2 regions of the Leuconostoc sp. S50 genome follow, and region 1 is predicted to be linked to the other one. Evidence: a T-box and tRNA genes for the amino acid it is inferred to sense, from the RefSeq annotation. Region 1 holds a T-box; the other holds one or more tRNA genes.
The links. A T-box is a leader RNA that pairs with one kind of tRNA and senses whether it is charged. The one in region 1 lies ahead of leuS (leucine--tRNA ligase), so its partner is inferred to be a tRNA-Leu.
Positions count from the first base shown of each region.

Region 2: it encodes a tRNA-Leu, which carries the amino acid that the T-box ahead of leuS (leucine--tRNA ligase) is inferred to sense. The anticodon was not compared.

Region 1 covers NZ_JACVUE010000001.1:292,844-301,320, reverse strand. Annotated here, with positions in the region: gene IAE53_RS01380 (hypothetical protein) at 1-293, opposite strand, end outside; gene IAE53_RS01375 (hydrolase) at 295-1,143, opposite strand; gene IAE53_RS01370 (polysaccharide biosynthesis protein) at 1,258-3,201, opposite strand; gene leuS (leucine--tRNA ligase) at 3,291-5,717, opposite strand; T-box leader at 5,818-6,027, opposite strand; gene IAE53_RS01360 (phosphatase PAP2 family protein) at 6,119-6,706, shown strand; gene IAE53_RS01355 (SAM-dependent methyltransferase) at 6,690-7,211, shown strand; gene IAE53_RS01350 (peptidylprolyl isomerase) at 7,214-7,981, shown strand; gene IAE53_RS01345 (universal stress protein) at 8,017-8,457, opposite strand.
Region 2 covers NZ_JACVUE010000003.1:17,674-26,150, forward strand. Annotated here, with positions in the region: gene IAE53_RS03935 (carbohydrate ABC transporter permease) at 1-373, opposite strand, end outside; gene IAE53_RS03940 (carbohydrate ABC transporter permease) at 386-1,279, opposite strand; gene IAE53_RS03945 (ABC transporter ATP-binding protein) at 1,279-2,319, opposite strand; tRNA gene IAE53_RS03950 (tRNA-Thr) at 2,579-2,651, opposite strand; tRNA gene IAE53_RS03955 (tRNA-Leu) at 2,726-2,807, opposite strand; gene IAE53_RS03960 (bacteriocin immunity protein) at 2,918-3,268, shown strand; gene IAE53_RS03965 (DUF6508 domain-containing protein) at 3,366-3,740, opposite strand; gene IAE53_RS03970 (AI-2E family transporter) at 3,771-4,874, opposite strand; gene mutY (A/G-specific adenine glycosylase) at 4,852-5,886, opposite strand; gene IAE53_RS03980 (hypothetical protein) at 5,976-6,119, shown strand; gene IAE53_RS03985 (MDR family MFS transporter) at 6,224-7,627, shown strand; gene proC (pyrroline-5-carboxylate reductase) at 7,687-8,454, shown strand.

The DNA.
Region 1 (8,477 bases):
TCCGCCACCTTTTGCAATTGTGGCAGCACAACGCTTGTCTCAGATAAAGAAGACATGCCAGCGAGCTTCGCGAAAGCCAATGTTACCCAGTGCGTACTGGGATACCAATGCTCACTGGCAACACGAAGAATTGTAGCCTCACGAACATCAAATGCCAGTATCTTATCAACGACTTCTAGGATGTCAGTTGTTGTCTCAGCTTGAGACAATGTTTCAACTAATACCTGCCATCGCTGCATCACCATTAAATCTTTTTTCAATTGTTGGGCATACTCAAAATTATCGAAAGTCATATTACTTCTTCTGCAATAATGCGTTTAAATAATCTACATAAAGATGACTAATCTTTTCACCAAATGCTTTGACGCTGTCAAAATATGTTAAAATTTGTTCCAGCTCTAGGCGATGAATCGCATCATCTTTTTCTAATTTTAAAATTTCAGCTTGATGTGACTGCAATTTTTCTTTGACTTCAGGCACTCGTTGTTGAGAAGCAAGCAATAATTCTCGCTTGTTTTCAAGCTCTTCACGGGCTTTCTTGTCCGTACGTCCAAGTAAACCTGACTTATTTTCTTTCAATTGCGCTAATTGATCTTCAATCACTTGAACCTCAAGTTTTCGCTTCGTCTCATCATCTAAAAATGCCTGCAACCCCGTCATGATTTGTTTAATTTCACGGACTTGATTATCGTTATTGTTCACCCCATCTGGTAATTGCGAGACATTGTGCAAGGTCAACATCATTTTTTGATCAACCTCTAAGGTCAAAGCCAAAACATCAAGCGTACCAATTTGGCGATGGTTCCACCAATCACCTATGAAAACTTGATAAATTGCGGGCTCACCATCAATAGCTTCAAATACTAGAAATTGAAAATGCGCCTTTAAATAGTGGATCAATTCGGGCGCAAGAAATGTAGCTAACTCATTGTGAATGTCAACAACCATTTGTGCTAGGCTGGCATTACTATCTGCATGTGCTCTTTGCCGAATTTGTTCATTAAACTGCTGAGAATCAATTAATTCATAGATTTGCGGTATTTGATGAGCCATAATTGCGGACTGTAATTGTCCAAGATACATTATCTTACTATCGAGCCGATTAATTAATTCCGGCTGCAATACAGTTTGTGATTCTGTCATTTGATATGCCTCCGTTGAAACACTAGTTTAAAACCTAATTTTAGCATACCGTATAAAACGTCTAAAAAATACCATCTTTAGAATATTTTATGTTATCAAAAAAGCGATGAATACTCATCGCTTTGAACGTAATATTTTTGGCACAAATCGCATCTTAGATCCTAATAATTCATCAGCTAACCCGATACGAAGGTAAGTCATAATTAGAACAGTGCCTCCAACTAATACGGCAACAAACGTTGTAACCGTAACAGATAGTTTAGTATCCATCGGGAATACAAAGTTGCTGAAAAAGAAAACGACTAATCTGGCAATTACTGCCATTACAGCAGATGCCACAAACATGCGCCACAATTCACGCCCAATTGTACTAAATGATACGCCATACATTGATTTTAAGAAATCAAGCATGTAAGCGATCGCAACCGCCATGCCAATGACGCTGGCCATTAAAGCACCCATTCCTTCGAAAAAACGAATTAACGGTATTTGCAAAACAATTTTAATTACAAATCCTGCTACAAATGCTTTCATCACGATCGACACTTCCGACAATGCCTGTAACACGAATGATAGTAGCATGAATAGACTGAACACAATGGCCAAAATAGTCGAATATTGAAGCAAATAGATTCCATCTTGATTTGAGGGTCCAATTGGATAAAACATTTTATATAAAGGTCCCGCAACAGCATACATTCCCAAAGCACTTGGTAACATGATTAAAGCAAACAATTTCATAACTTGTTTCAATTGCGTCTGTATATCCCCATGAGTTAGTGTTGCTTTACTGCCCGATAGCATTGGCAAGGCCGTAGCTGCAATGCTAGTAGAAAACGGCACAATAATCATGATTAACTTGTTAGGGTTGGCACTAAACAATGCAAATTGATTGAGTAGTTCAGTGTTTGAATTGGCAAAAAAATGATTCATAATGTCAAAAAAAGTATACTGATCAACCAGTTGGAAAAGCGTGATTGCTGATCCAATAATAATAAACGGCCATGACTCTTTTAAAATATTCAAAACCAAACCAAATGTTGGGGCATGATTTGTCGATTGCACATTTTCAATTGGTTGCACCAAAATGTGACGATACTTTGCCCATCCCCATATCAAAACCAGCATACTGAAAATAGCACCGATGAATGCGGCAAAAGTTGATTGCACGACAACACCTGTCCAATTTGTCGGGTTCGACTTTAAAATAATCACTGCCGTGACAAGCATATAAGCGACGCGAGCAATTTGCTCAATCACTTGTGACATCGCTGACACACTCATTAATTGGTGCCCCTGAAAAATACCCCGAATCATCGACATGAGTGGAAAAATCGCTACTGCTGGCGCCAAAGAATGTAGTACTGGTATGACATTAGCATTTCCATTAGACAACCACGGCGCTGCAATATATAAAATGGCGCCAAATAGAATGCCCAAACCAATTCCAAGCCAAATTGACTGCCTAGTGAGTTGTCTCGAACGATAAATGTCCTGTTTAGCAGTAAGTTCGGCAACAATCTTTGAAATCGCCGCTGGAATGCCAAACGTCGCGATAGCCAAAAAGACAGCATAAACATTGTAGCCCTGTGTAAATAAACCATTTGCTCGGTTACCGTACACACCCAACATTGCCATCCAAGGCAAAATGTACAACGCACCCAAGATACGCGACACCATATTACCAACTGACAGCCATGCGGAACCTTTTACCAATGTTGCCTGGTTGTCGTTAACATCTGGCATAGGTGAAGGTACAACAGTTTGTGGTTGCGTATTTGTGGTCTCTGTTACCGTCAAGTTAGGCTTTTTTTGGATAATATTTTTGCGCGCTCGATCATTTTTTTGCTTTAATAACGCAATATCAGCATCGGACATCACTTTTTGTTGATGAGACTGAGGTACTGAAACACTGGCATTTGATGGTGATTGTTTATTTTGCACACGTTTACGTGCACGTGCCAAAATTTCCTCAGCACTTAACATTTGTCCATCCACATTGATTTTATCAACACGATTTCCGCTATTGAGATTTTCTGGACGTTGATCATCCGACATATTTAGTGACTCCATTTTTTGATATGTACCCTCACCTAGGTGAGGATTTACGTAACATCATTGATATAAATGTCACAACGTTTAAATTTTTAGCCTACTACAATATTAACAAACTTACCAGGAATCGCAATAACTTTACGAATTTCTTTGCCGTTAATAAAGTTTTGGACATTATCGTCTGCTTTAGCAGCTTCGACCATAGCATCTTTATCAATATCTATGGCAACAGTTGCTTTGCCACGCACTTTACCGTTGACTTGGAAAATAATTTCAACCGTATCCTCGACAAGCTGGTTTTCATCATAAGTTGGCCATGGTTCGTAACTCACACCTTCAGTATTGCCTAATTTCTGCCATAATTCTTCTGCCAAAAATGGTGCGATCGGTGCTAACATTTGTACAAAGCCATTCATATACTCAATTGGTAAAGCATCTGACTTATAAGCGTCGTTAACAAAAACCATCAATTGCGAGATTGCCGTATTGAAACGCATGTTCTCTAAATCATCAGTGACTTTTTTGACAGTCTGGTTATAAACTTTATCCAGATCGCCAGGATTTACCGTTGTTACATGGTCACGCAACTTGCCCTCATCATCAACTAGTAATCGCCACACACGATCCAACCAACGACGTGACCCAGCAACGCCTTCTTCAGACCATGGCTTGCTTTGTGTTAATGGTCCCATGAACATCTCATATACACGCAGTGTGTCGGCGCCATAGTCATTAACAATCTCATCTGGATTAACCACATTGCCTTTTGATTTAGACATCTTCTCGTGATTTTCACCTAAAATCATACCTTGGTTGACAAGCTTTTGGAACGGTTCTTTCGTTGGTACAACACCTAAATCGTACAAAAACTTATGCCAGAAACGAGCATACAATAAGTGCAGAACAGCGTGTTCAGCACCACCAACATATAAATCAACATTCATCCAGTATTTTAACTTTTCTGGATCTGCCAAAACCTTTGAGTTATGTGGATCAACATACCGTAAGAAGTACCAAGAAGATCCGGCCCATTGTGGCATGGTGTTGGTCTCACGTCGTCCTTTAACACCATCTTCTCGTGTCACGTTCAACCACTCCGTCGCATTTGCAAGTGGTGATTCACCAGTACCTGAAGGCTTCAATTGATCTTGCGTCATTTCTGGTAAGCGAAGTGGTAACTCTTCCTCAGGTACGAGAGTTTGTGTCCCGTCTTCCCAATGAATGACTGGGATTGGTTCACCCCAATAGCGTTGACGAGAAAAAATCCAATCCCGTAATCGATAATTGACTTGTTTATGTCCAGCGTGATTGTCTTCCAACCAGTCAATCGCAGTGTTAATAGCCTCTTGCTTATTTAATCCGTCCAAAAAACCAGAATTAATATGCGTGCCGTCACCTGTATATGCAGCTTCATTCACATCACCACCAGCAATTACTGGTGTAATTGGTAAATCAAACTTCTTAGCAAATGCAAAATCACGTTCATCATGAGCTGGAACCGCCATAATCGCGCCTGTACCATATGATGACAACACATAGTCGGCAATCCAAATTGGCAATTTTTCACCATTTATTGGATTAATACCATAAGCACCTGTGAAAGCACCCGTTTTGTCTTTGTTAAGATCAGTTCGCTCCAAATCAGACTTAGTTGCAACCATAGCTTGATAGGCGGCAATGGTCTCTGCTTGATCTGGCGTCGTAATTTTTTCAATTAAGTCGTGTTCGGGAGATAATACCATATATTTGGCCCCGAACAGAGTATCAGGTCGCGTTGTGTAGACTTCGATTTCTTCATCAAAGCCATCAACTTTGAAGTTAACAGAAGCCCCAGTTGATCGACCGATCCAATGCCGTTGTTGTTCTTTAATCGCTTCAGGCCAATCTAGTTCTTCTAAATCATCTAACAAGCGATCTGCGTATGCAGTAATACGTAAAACCCATTGCTTCATGGGTTTGCGATACACTGGATAACCACCTCGTTCAGTTTTACCATCAACCACTTCTTCGTTGGCAACAACTATACCACCGCCTGGAAAATCAGGCGCCCAGTTAACCATAATCTCATCTTCATATGCCAAACCTTTTTCGTACAACTTCTCAAAAATCCATTGTGACCATTTATAGTATTCCGGATCAGTTGTATTAATTTCTCTTGACCAGTCAATCGAGAAGCCTAAAGCCTTAATTTGTTTTTTAAAAACTTGGACGTTCTTGTTTGTAAAGCCAGCAGGATTATTACCCGTTTTAATAGCGTATTGTTCAGCAGGCAGCCCAAAAGCATCCCACCCAATGGGATGTAAGACATTAAAACCCTTAGCACGCTTGTAACGACTAACAATATCCGTTGCTGTATAACCTTCTGGATGGCCGACGTGCAGTCCTTGCCCTGAGGGATAAGGAAACATATCCAAAACATAATATTTAGGTTTATCTGATTTATCTGGCGCTTTAAATGTCTGATTATCATCCCAATATTTTTGCCACTTATGCTCAATTTCTTTGTGATTATATGCCATAAATTTATTCCTTTGTGTGATTTATTCCAAGTGAAACATCAAGCACTCTTTAGATTAGCCGTCTTCAAATAAAAAAACCTATGCCATGCAAAAAAGCATGACATAGGGCGAAATTTGAATTCACGGTACCACCTATGTTCACGTACGACTACGTCTCTATTTGCCTTAACGCGGGCAAACGTTACAGACTACTTGATGTTTCACCCGTAATTCAATCAACCGAGTTCCGTATTTTGTTTGATAAGTTTTCAGCGCCACTTATTCTCTACAACCCCGCCATACGTACTAATGTTGACTATAATGATTTCATTATATCACATCTCTACACAATCGGGTATAATCATTGTATGCGTAAATTACACACAATCCCTATTCTGCCTTGGATATCTTTGATAACTTTTATGACTTTAACAATTGGTGTTTTGTTGAAAGCTAAATTCATACGACAATTTGACACCTTTGGGCAACGATTAATTCAACATTACGATCATCAATATAACTGGTTTTTCACAACAATTACTAGTATTGGTAATGTCAGTTGGAGTGCTATTATTCTGGCAACTATTTCACTTTGGCTCATCTATCACCACTTTTATCGTGAAACGCTATTCATTGGATTTAATGTGATTGTGTTTGCGGGTTTAAGCAACCAAATCTTTAAAAATATTATTGCTCGACCGCGTCCAACACCTCATCTGGTTCCTGCATCTGGATTTAGTTTTCCTTCGGGACATGCGATGGTAGCCGTTTTACTATATGGCAGCCTAATTATCATTTTACATCGTCACCTAAAATCTAATTGGCTATGCCACTTAGCTTCCTATCTGCTGATTGGATTAATCATTTTAATTCCCGTTAGTCGCGTCTACGTCAATGTTCACTATCCGAGTGATATCTTAGCTGGCATGACAATAGCATATACCATGCTCTTTGCCAGTCAACAATTATTTTTCAAAAATAAAGGAGTACATGATGATTCCGTCAAGTAATACATTTACACATCAATTAATTGAACAAAATATTAAAATTGGTGATTTGGTTTTGGATGGGACAACAGCTAATGGCGTTAATACACGCTTTTTAGCAACGCGTGTTGGTAACGAAGGTCATGTATTGAGCTATGCAACCACAAAAGATAACGCCAACGCCGCAGCCGCCTCACTCTTCATGAGCGGTTTATCAGAACGTGTCACTTTGCTTGGCCACCAAATTACACAACAATTACGTACTGATATGGGCGAACGAAAACAAATTAGTGTTGCAATTTTTGATTATTCGTCTGATACAGAAAACACACATGATCAGCCCTCAAATCTGATTGATCAAATTGCGTTAGTTTTGCCAAAACTAACGCATGGTGGTCTCTTGGTTACAAAATTTAATGCAACGCCAAAAGATTGGCTAGATTATTTGTCAGAACTTATTCCAGAAGATTTCAGTCAAGCAAACTATACGACATCCACAACTCAGACATTTGTCATCGAAAGGATTTAATCATGAAAAAATTCGCCCCACAAATCATAATGGCAGTGATTCTTGTACTGCTAATCGCTGGTATTGTTGGCTACCAGCATTTCGCTAACTCATCCAACTCAGAGACGTCAACCACAAAAAAGGATCCAAAGTTAGAAAAAGTTGCTTTACCTCAATTGACTAATACTGTGTCTGAGAATGAAAGTGAAGTCACGCTGCATACGAGTTATGGCGATATCACTATCAAATTATTTAACAAATATGCACCATTAGCTGTTGAAAACTTTATCACCCATGCTAAACAAAGCTACTATAACAATACAATCTTTCACCGTGTGATTAACAATTTTATGATTCAAGGTGGCGATCCCAAGGGTGACGGCTCAGGCGGAGAGTCAATTTGGAAAGGCAAAGACAGTAGCATTGATAGTGGTAATGGTTTCAAAAATGAAATTAGTAAATCACTTTATAATATTCGAGGCGCAGTATCAATGGCTAATGCTGGAGCAGACACAAATGGTAGTCAATTTTTCATCGTTCAAAACAAAAAAAATCTTTCAAAGCAAGTCGACGCCAATAATTACCCTTCAAAAATTTATAATGCCTATAAAAAAGGTGGTGTCCCTAGCCTAGATGGCGATTACACTGTCTTTGGTCAAGTAATCAAAGGCATGTCAGTAGTAGACAAAATTGCTGAAGCAAAGGTTAAGGATAACGCTTCTGGAGAAGCATCAAAACCAGTTGATCCTGTCAAAATTACTAACATCACGATTATTAAAGAGGCCAAGTAAAAAACACCAAATGTTGAAAATCATTTGGTGTTTTTTTACTTTTCAGAAGTACGCATGATGAGAACATCTGTATTAGCAACTTGTGTCACAAATGATGGAACGGTTCCTGCCATTGCCCGTTGCAGTCGACTCAACCCTGTTTCCCCAATCACAATCAAATCATTTTTGTGATCCTTAGGAAAGTGACGAGCAATTACTTGCTTTGGTGATCCAAAACGAACATGAACATCGACATTGGTATGACCTAAACTCTGCGCATACTCATAAGCCTTGTTGATCGAAGCTTCAGCGTCTTGCTCCATCTGATATACAACATCATCACTCATCGCAATTGAACCAAAATAGCCACCGCCATTGGTATCGACAACAGTTAAAATGTCGATATGTGCTTCTGGAGCAAATTCAATCACCTTTTTAATTAGAGTGTTCGATACCTCTGAACCGTCGATTGCTACTAAAATATTCTGATATGCCATGACCCAACCTCTTATCGTTC
Region 2 (8,477 bases), on a different contig from region 1:
AGTTTGGGATAATCAACATTTCACCCGGTACCATCATTGTTGCTAACAAAATAGTGAAAAGCGTTTTCTTACCAAAAAAATTCATTTTAGCAAACGCAAACGCTGCCATGATGGCTGTGATAATCTGTCCTATCGTAGTCACAAATGATACAACCACTGAATTCAGAAGATACGTTGCAAAAGGTGCTGCTTTCCATGCTGAAATCCAATTAGTGATTTGCAGCTTTTTTGGCAACCAAGTTGGTGGTGTTTGCAATGCTTCAAAACCAGTTTTAAATGATGTTGACACCATCCAGAAGAATGGCAATAACATTGTCAGTGCACCAACCACTAACAGTAAGTAAACGATTGTTTTTGATATTGTCTTTCTCATCGTCAACTCCTCTTAGTAATGAACATGTTTTTTGCTAAACCATGTCTGCAATAATGTCACAATTAAAATCATAAAGAATAATACGACACCTGCGGCCGCAGCGATACCGTATTTGTTTTGCTCATAAAACATACGATATAAGTAAAATACAACTGTCATTGCAGCATTTCCAGGTCCTGCCTGTCCGCCAAACAATGAGAATATTTCATCAAAGACTTTAAACGATCCAATCACAGCATTAACGGCAATCAAAAACGTCATCGGACTAATCATTGGCACTGTAACATGCAAAAAACGTTCCCAAGCGTTGGCACCATCTAAGGTCGCCGCGCTATACAGTCGTTTGTCAACATTATTGAGAGCAACCAAGAAGAGCATAATATTGAAGCCCAAGCTCTTCCAAATAGCCAAAATAATCAACGCTGGCAATGCCCATGTTGGATCATTCAACCAGTCAATTGGATGGATACCTACAAAGCTCAAAAAATAATTCAATAAGCCGGCATCTTTATTATAAATCCACTTCCAAACCATTGATATAGCAACAATACTGGTCACAAATGGTAGAAAATAGATGGTACGGAAGAACCCAGCCAATACTTTAATCTGGTTTAAAAGCACAGCCACGGTCAAAGAAATTATAATTTCTAATGGGACAACACCAACAACGAAAATTAAAGTGTTCGCCACAGCAGAATGAAATAATGGGTCTTCCCATAAATATTTAAAGTTATCAAAACCAAGCGCCATTACTTGGTTCGTGAAAAAGTTATATTGCGTATAAAAACTCATCGCCAAACTTGACACAATCGGGTATAAACTAAAAATCGCAACGATGATTAGCATCGGCAAGACATAAAGCCACCCTTTTAATGTCTGTTTCCAAGTAGGCTTTTGATTGTTCATCATGCGTGATCACCCCTAAGTGGCAACCGCTGACCACTTTGATCGAAAGCGTAAACGCCACTAAGTGCGGCAAAGAGTGTTGTTTCTTGTTCCAAAGGTGCTGCCGTTGTGACTTCTGTTGCAACTAGTTGATGTGATCCAACTGAAATCGCCGCTTGCCGATCACGTCCAAATGACAATACTTCATGGACAACCGCTTGCATTTTGATGGCAGGTGCTTTCACCTCATTTGTTAATGCTTCGGCACGAATACCAATTGTGGCAACGTCACCATCAAATAATTGTCTCACCTCGTCACCAAACTGGTCTGCTGGTACCATATTTAACGCAGGTTCTCCGATAAAGTTAGCGACAAATTGATTATTTGGATTTTCATATAGTGATTGTGGTGCATCATATTGTTGAATGCGACCATCGTTTAATAGCATAATTTTATCAGCAACATGCATTGCTTCACTCTGATCATGCGTAACAAAGACTGTTGTGACGCCTGTTTCCTTTTGAATACGTCGAATTTCTTCGCGCATTTCAACTCTGAGACGTGCATCAAGATTTGAGAGAGGCTCATCAAGTAACAAAATGTTAGGTGATTTTGCTAACGCGCGGGCAATGGCAACACGTTGTTGCTGACCCCCAGACAAATCACTTGGTTTTTTGTTAATTTGATCAGAGACACGAACCAGTTGTGCTAATTCTAAAGCACGCTGTTTACGTGTGGCTTTATCCACCTTAGCCATTTTCATTGGGAAAATAATGTTATCTAAAACGGTCATATGGGGGTACAAGGCATAGTTTTGGAAAACCATCCCAACACCACGTCCCAACGCATCTTGCTTTGTAACATCTTCGTCACCAAAGTATATATTGCCACTAGTTGCTGATAATAGACCCGAGATCAAATTCAGCGTGGTAGATTTACCACCACCTGAGGGTCCTAAGAGTGCAACGAGTTGTCCGTCGGTGATATCAAAATCCATGTCATGTAAGACTTCGATGCCGTTTGGGTAGGTCAAAGTCACGTGATTAAATTTAACTTCCACTGTGTTTCTCTCTTCTTTTTTGTTATAAAGTTAGTATAGATGAAATCATCTGTCCTGTGCAAATGATATGTGGATAAGGACAATTTTTGTCTATGCTTCAAATATAGCAGAGTTCTGTCATGATTATGTAAATATCAGATAAAGATTTCATCATCATTATAATATTAACTGAACATACACAATCTGTACTTAACTATGTCAAGTTTGATTACACGAAAAAAGCTTTGAATGAATAATCATTCAAAGCTTTCATAAATTATGCCGACCGCCGGGCTCAAACCGGCGACCCCCTCATTACTAGTGAGGTGCTCTATCAACTGAGCTAGGTCGGCAGATCAAAGTACTCAAGTATTATATCAAATAATACCAGATACCTCAATATAATAATATGGCGGCGACCATATTATACGGGTGACAGGAATCGAACCTGCACGGATTTCTCCACTGGAACCTAAATCCAGCGCGTCTGCCAGTTCCGCCACACCCGCATGTCTAACACAACCCTTTAATTTTACTGGAAAAATGATTGTACGTCAAGCATTTATTTACCTTTGATCGCAAATAGGCGTAACATGGAGTTAGCGAGGTGACACAACAAATGACAAAAAGAAACGTTACAACAATAATCGAAGCAAAACACAATATTGAATTATTATATTTATCACTACAATCTCAGCTTATTGTCCCAGGTATTCGTGATATAGCTGATGTTTTACTACAAGTTAACAAAAAAATAGACACTAGTAAAAACCCTGAAGCCTTAGTGAACAGAATGATTAATTATATTCGTATCACGGCTTCGTCTGAAAAACTTCATTTTTCAAAAACCGACGAAAAATTGATTATTGATTTAGGCGTGATTGGTCAACGATCCGGTCTGAATGGTCAATATATGGCTGATTTTTCTGATAAATCACAATTCTATAGTTATACCGACACAAATAGATAGATTGAAATTATCACCTTTAATCATTTATCAACAAAAAAGGTTCGATACAGAAAAATGTGTATCGAACCTTTTAATCACCCTATTTGAGTCGCAATTATTATGCTTTTTGTTTTAAGTCACGTTCTCTTACTAACAAATCAAGTAAAATCCCATTTTGCACCAACGCTTGCCACATCCCCGGCGTGTACTTTTCACCACGAATAATCGCTGATACAATCGCTCTGATCAAGCTATAATCCTGAGAAGTATTTGCTAGTTGTGCCACATCTTCTTCTGCCAAACCTTCATGAAATTGATGCTGACGTAACGTGCGATCAAAATTTCTATCATATTCATCAGACTTAAAATAACTCTGCGCTAACGTTAAAATATCGGCTGTATAAGACGGATATGTCGTCTCATGCCATGGAATAGCCTGCCCTTTTGCCTGCCGTAATATACTGATATTTTTATCAAAATCAAATGCTTGCATTGCGATACCTCTTTCCGTGGTATCATTGTATCACTTATCTTTAGTAAGTTCACGCATTTGTGTGCCAAATTTGATAACAGTTCTAACCACAGCATAGACTGGCACTACCAAAATCATACCAACGATACCTTTCAAGTTACCCGCTACCATCAGTAAAATCATAATTGTCAGCGGATGAATCTGTAATGATTTACCAATAACATTTGGATAAATAAAGTTGCCATCCAATTGCTGAACAACTGTCATAACAACTAATACCAAAATCATTTGCTTCCAAGATTGCGTTCCTGCCACTATTAAGGAAGGAATGACACCAATCCAAGGGCCGACATAAGGGACAATATTAGTAATACCGGCGATAACCCCTAAAAGCCAAGCATAAGGTTGACCGATGATTAGGTAGCCAATCGCCATCGCCACCCCAACAAACAGCATTTCAATCGCTTGACCAGAAATATACTTTTCAATCGTGTGATCCATCTTATTCGTCAAATCTGCGACATTATCAGCAAAGCGATCAGGAAAAAGACGTTGTAAAGCTGGCAAGAGACGGTTACCATCACTTAACATATAGAATAAAACAACCGGTATTGTCACTAAGTTAATGGTCACTGACGTGATTGTTGAAATCACATTGCCTAGCGTCCCCGCTGTAATAGTCAAAAACGAAGCTGCATACTTACCAACTGCACTTTTCACCTCATCAACATCAATCGACAAATGCAAACTGTTAAACCATTTACTTTGCAACGTATCATTAACATAAGTTTGAACCGTCTTTGCAAATCCCGGCAAAGCGTTAATCAGATTGGTCATTTCACGAACCAAGGTTGGCACCAGCAATATTAAAGCCCCACCAATCACCGTTAAAAACAGCACAAATGTTATGATAACGGCCAGTTGATGTGGCATTTTGTGATTTTTAATGGTGATTTTTTCAAGTAAGGTCAAGATAGGTTTCAAGACATAGTACAAAAAACCGGCTACAATTAACGGTACGAATACCGTTGAAATGAAAACTGATATTGGCTGCATCAAAAAGTCAAAACGTGACACAATCCAAATTAGTGCCGACAGTGCTAATAATTCTATTGTCCAAAAAAACAAATTTTTATATTTCAGATTCGGAAACATTTAATTTCTCCAGCAATTTATATTGTAATTTTGGCAGACTTAGTTCTGCCAATTCTTCTTGACTAAAGTATCGTTGCCGTGAATCCGGTGTAATTGGTGTCGATTTGACCAACCAAATCTCCCAACGGCGATGTGTGAAAATATGAACCACGGGCTTAATATTGAGCATGTCACCCTGAATGTCTTCCACACTGGTAATCGGTGTTAATGGAAACGTCCAAAAATTAGCCAACAATCCTGTTTCTGGTCTCTGTTCTAAAAGTAAGTCACCGTTTTGCTCATAAACATGAGCCACAAACATTTGCTTGACTGGTTTGGGTTTGGGTGTTTTAACCGGATAATGACTTTCAACACCATCACGATAGGCCGCATTAAAAGATTTTACTGGTGAATGTTGCGTATCAGGGCTTTTAGCGGACATATAGCTAGCACCTAAGTCCATAATTGCCTGATTAAAGTCCCCCGGCCGTTTAGGATCAACAATTGGCAAAATGGCATCATAAAATATTTGGCGTGACTTAGGCTGTGCAATATCTGCATCAATCTTTAATAAACGACTAAACACACGATATTGATTACCATCAACCGCTGGTACCACTTCGCCAAAACTGATTGAACCAATCGCAGCAGCTGTGTAGGGTCCCACGCCCGGCAAAGTCTGTAAATCTTTGCTGGTCGTTGGCCACTCACCATTATATTCCCGAACAACGTATTGCGCTGCTTTTTGGAGATTGCGCGCACGCGAATAATAGCCAAGTCCTTCCCACAATTTTAACACAACTTCCTCAGGTGCCTGTGCTAAGGCGCTCACTGTCGGTAACTGCTGCATAAATCGTTCAAAATAAGGAATAACCGTGGCAACTTGCGTTTGTTGTAACATTATTTCTGAGACCATCACACGGTAAGGATCATGATTTTGCCGCCAAGGCAAGTTTTTACGCCCCTCGTCATCATACCAACGAAGTAGTGTATCCCGAAAAGATTCAATTGTTTGTTCAGACCATTTTTCCATAATATCTATTGTAGCACTTGTAATTGCTATTTTTTTAAAGTATAATAGTTATTTGTATGGAAAACATTGGATAAAAAAGGAGCACTATCATGGCATTAAAGAAGCCTCTTAACTCATTCGCCCGTGCCCGCAAAGTTAGTCACAGCGCTGCGAAGAAGCAACGCCAAGCTGCTATTGCAAAGTTGCAACAATGGGCCAAAGGTAAGTCAGAAGAATTACCTACGACAAAGTAAGTTTGACTTAAAAAACAAAACCAGTATACGTACTGGTTTTTTGTTTGTTTTTTTAACAGTAGCTCTTCTATCACTAAAACTTCCAAAAGAAAGGACGTTATTACTTGAATATATCTCAAAAGAATCGCACAATTTTAATCATTTTGGTGATTGGCACTTTCCTTGGTTTCTTAAATCAAACACTGATGAACGTTGCGCTACCAGATATTATGCGTGAATTTCACATTTCAACCGCATTAGGACAGTGGCTAACCAATGGTTATATGCTAGTCAATGGCATTATGGTACCTTTAACTGCCTTCCTCATTCAGCGCCTAACAACAAGGACACTTTATCTGACAGCAGTTGGGTTATTTGCTGTTGGCACGATCACTGCTGGATTTGCACCAAACTTTGAAATTTTGATCACGGGTCGTATGATTCAAGCAATGGGCGCCGGTGTTTTTGGTCCGCTAATGAATGTCGTGGTTATGAATTTATTTGCCCCTGATCGTCGTGGATCGGCAATGGGAACTATTGGGTTGGCGCTAAACTTCGCGCCAGCCTTGGGCCCAAGTCTGTCTGGATTTATTGTAACCAACCTGAATTGGCGTTTTCTATTTTATATTGTTGCTCCCCTCATTATCGCCAATTTTATTCTGGCTTATTTTCTTCTAAACAACATTGGCACACCAAAACAATTAAAGTTTGATGTACTTGGTGTCATTCTATCAAGTATCGGTTTAGGCGCACTACTTTATGGGTTTTCCAACGCTGGTGGTACACCCTGGCATGACTTTACCGTTTGGGGATTTATCGTAATTGGTTTAGTTGTTACAGCATTGTTCGTTCTTCATCAATTGCATACGTCAACGCCATTGCTTAACATGAGCGTTTTTTCTCATCGAGAGTTCAATGTTGCTGTTTTGATTAACATCGTTTTGATGATGGCTATGTACGGTGGTGCGTTAATGTTACCACTTTATATGCAAAATGTCCGTGGTGCTTCTGCCTTTATTTCTGGTTTGGTTTTATTCCCTGGGGCTTTGGTTACAGCATTTTTGTCACCATGGAGTGGTCGCTTATATGATCGTTATGGTGCCAAATATCTCACCCTCACCGGAATCTTAATTACTGCTATTGGTACTTTTATTCTCGCTTCATTGACACTAACAACACCACTTTGGTTTGCTGTGATTGGACAATTTGTACGACAATTAGGCTTAGTTTTGGTTTTGATGCCGATCCAAACTGAAGCATTTAACGCCTTACCACTTACTATCATCCCTGATGGTTCGGCCATGTTTACAACCATTCGTCAGCTAGCTGCCTCGTTTGGTACGGCCGCATTAGTAACAATTATGACAAAAAGTGCCGCCAATTATCAACTGCACCACCAACATGCTAGCAGTTCATTAGTCAATTTGCATGGCGTCCACATTACCTTTTTAACTGCTGCGTTGTTAATGCTCGTTGCAGCAGCGATGACTAGTTTACTGAAACCCAAAACAGCTATTACAAAAAAATAACGAGTATCTAAACTATTTCAGTTATAATAGAGATAACTTAATTAATTGGAGGTATTGTTATGACTTACGGGTTTATTGGTGCCGGCAACATGGCGACCGCAATGATGAAAGGTCTACTGCACGCAAATGTTGATCCAGCAGATATTTACGTATCTTCACCACACCGTGCCAAGACGTTGGCAGAGGAACTTCACATCAATGCTGCCGATTCACAAACAGTTATTGACCATAGTGACATCGTCGTTTTAGCATTTTTGCCTAATCAATTAACAGAAATTGGCGCAACGCTTAATTTCACTAATAAAATCGTCGTCTCTGTGTTAGCACAAATCACCATTGCTGACCTAAATCAAGCTATTCCAAATGCGTTCAATGTTCGCGCTTTGCCAAACATCAACTCAGCTATCGGGCAAGGTAATACCGCGTTAGCTTTTGCCGGCAACATAGACGCAGAACAAAATAAAATCGTCACTCATTTTTGGCAGTTGTTGGGCAACAGTGTCACACTCGCGGAAGAACAGTTTGCTATATTTTCTGCCATTGCCGGTTCTGGACCTGCCTACGTCTTCAAGTTCATTGACGCATTGACTAAAGCAGGTGTTGCGAACGGCTTGGCCGAAACGCAAGCTGCAAGTATTGCAACACAAACTGTTTTAGGCTCTGCAAGTACCCTAAATCAGTCGGACAGCGACGCCGTCACACTCATGAATAGCGTTGCATCACCCGGTGGCTCAACCCGCGCTGGCCTAGATAATTTTGAAGCTAACCAATTTGATGATGTTGTCGCCAAAGCGATTTTAGCGACCGTCAATCATAAACACGCCTAATCATTAGCACTTCAATCATGAAG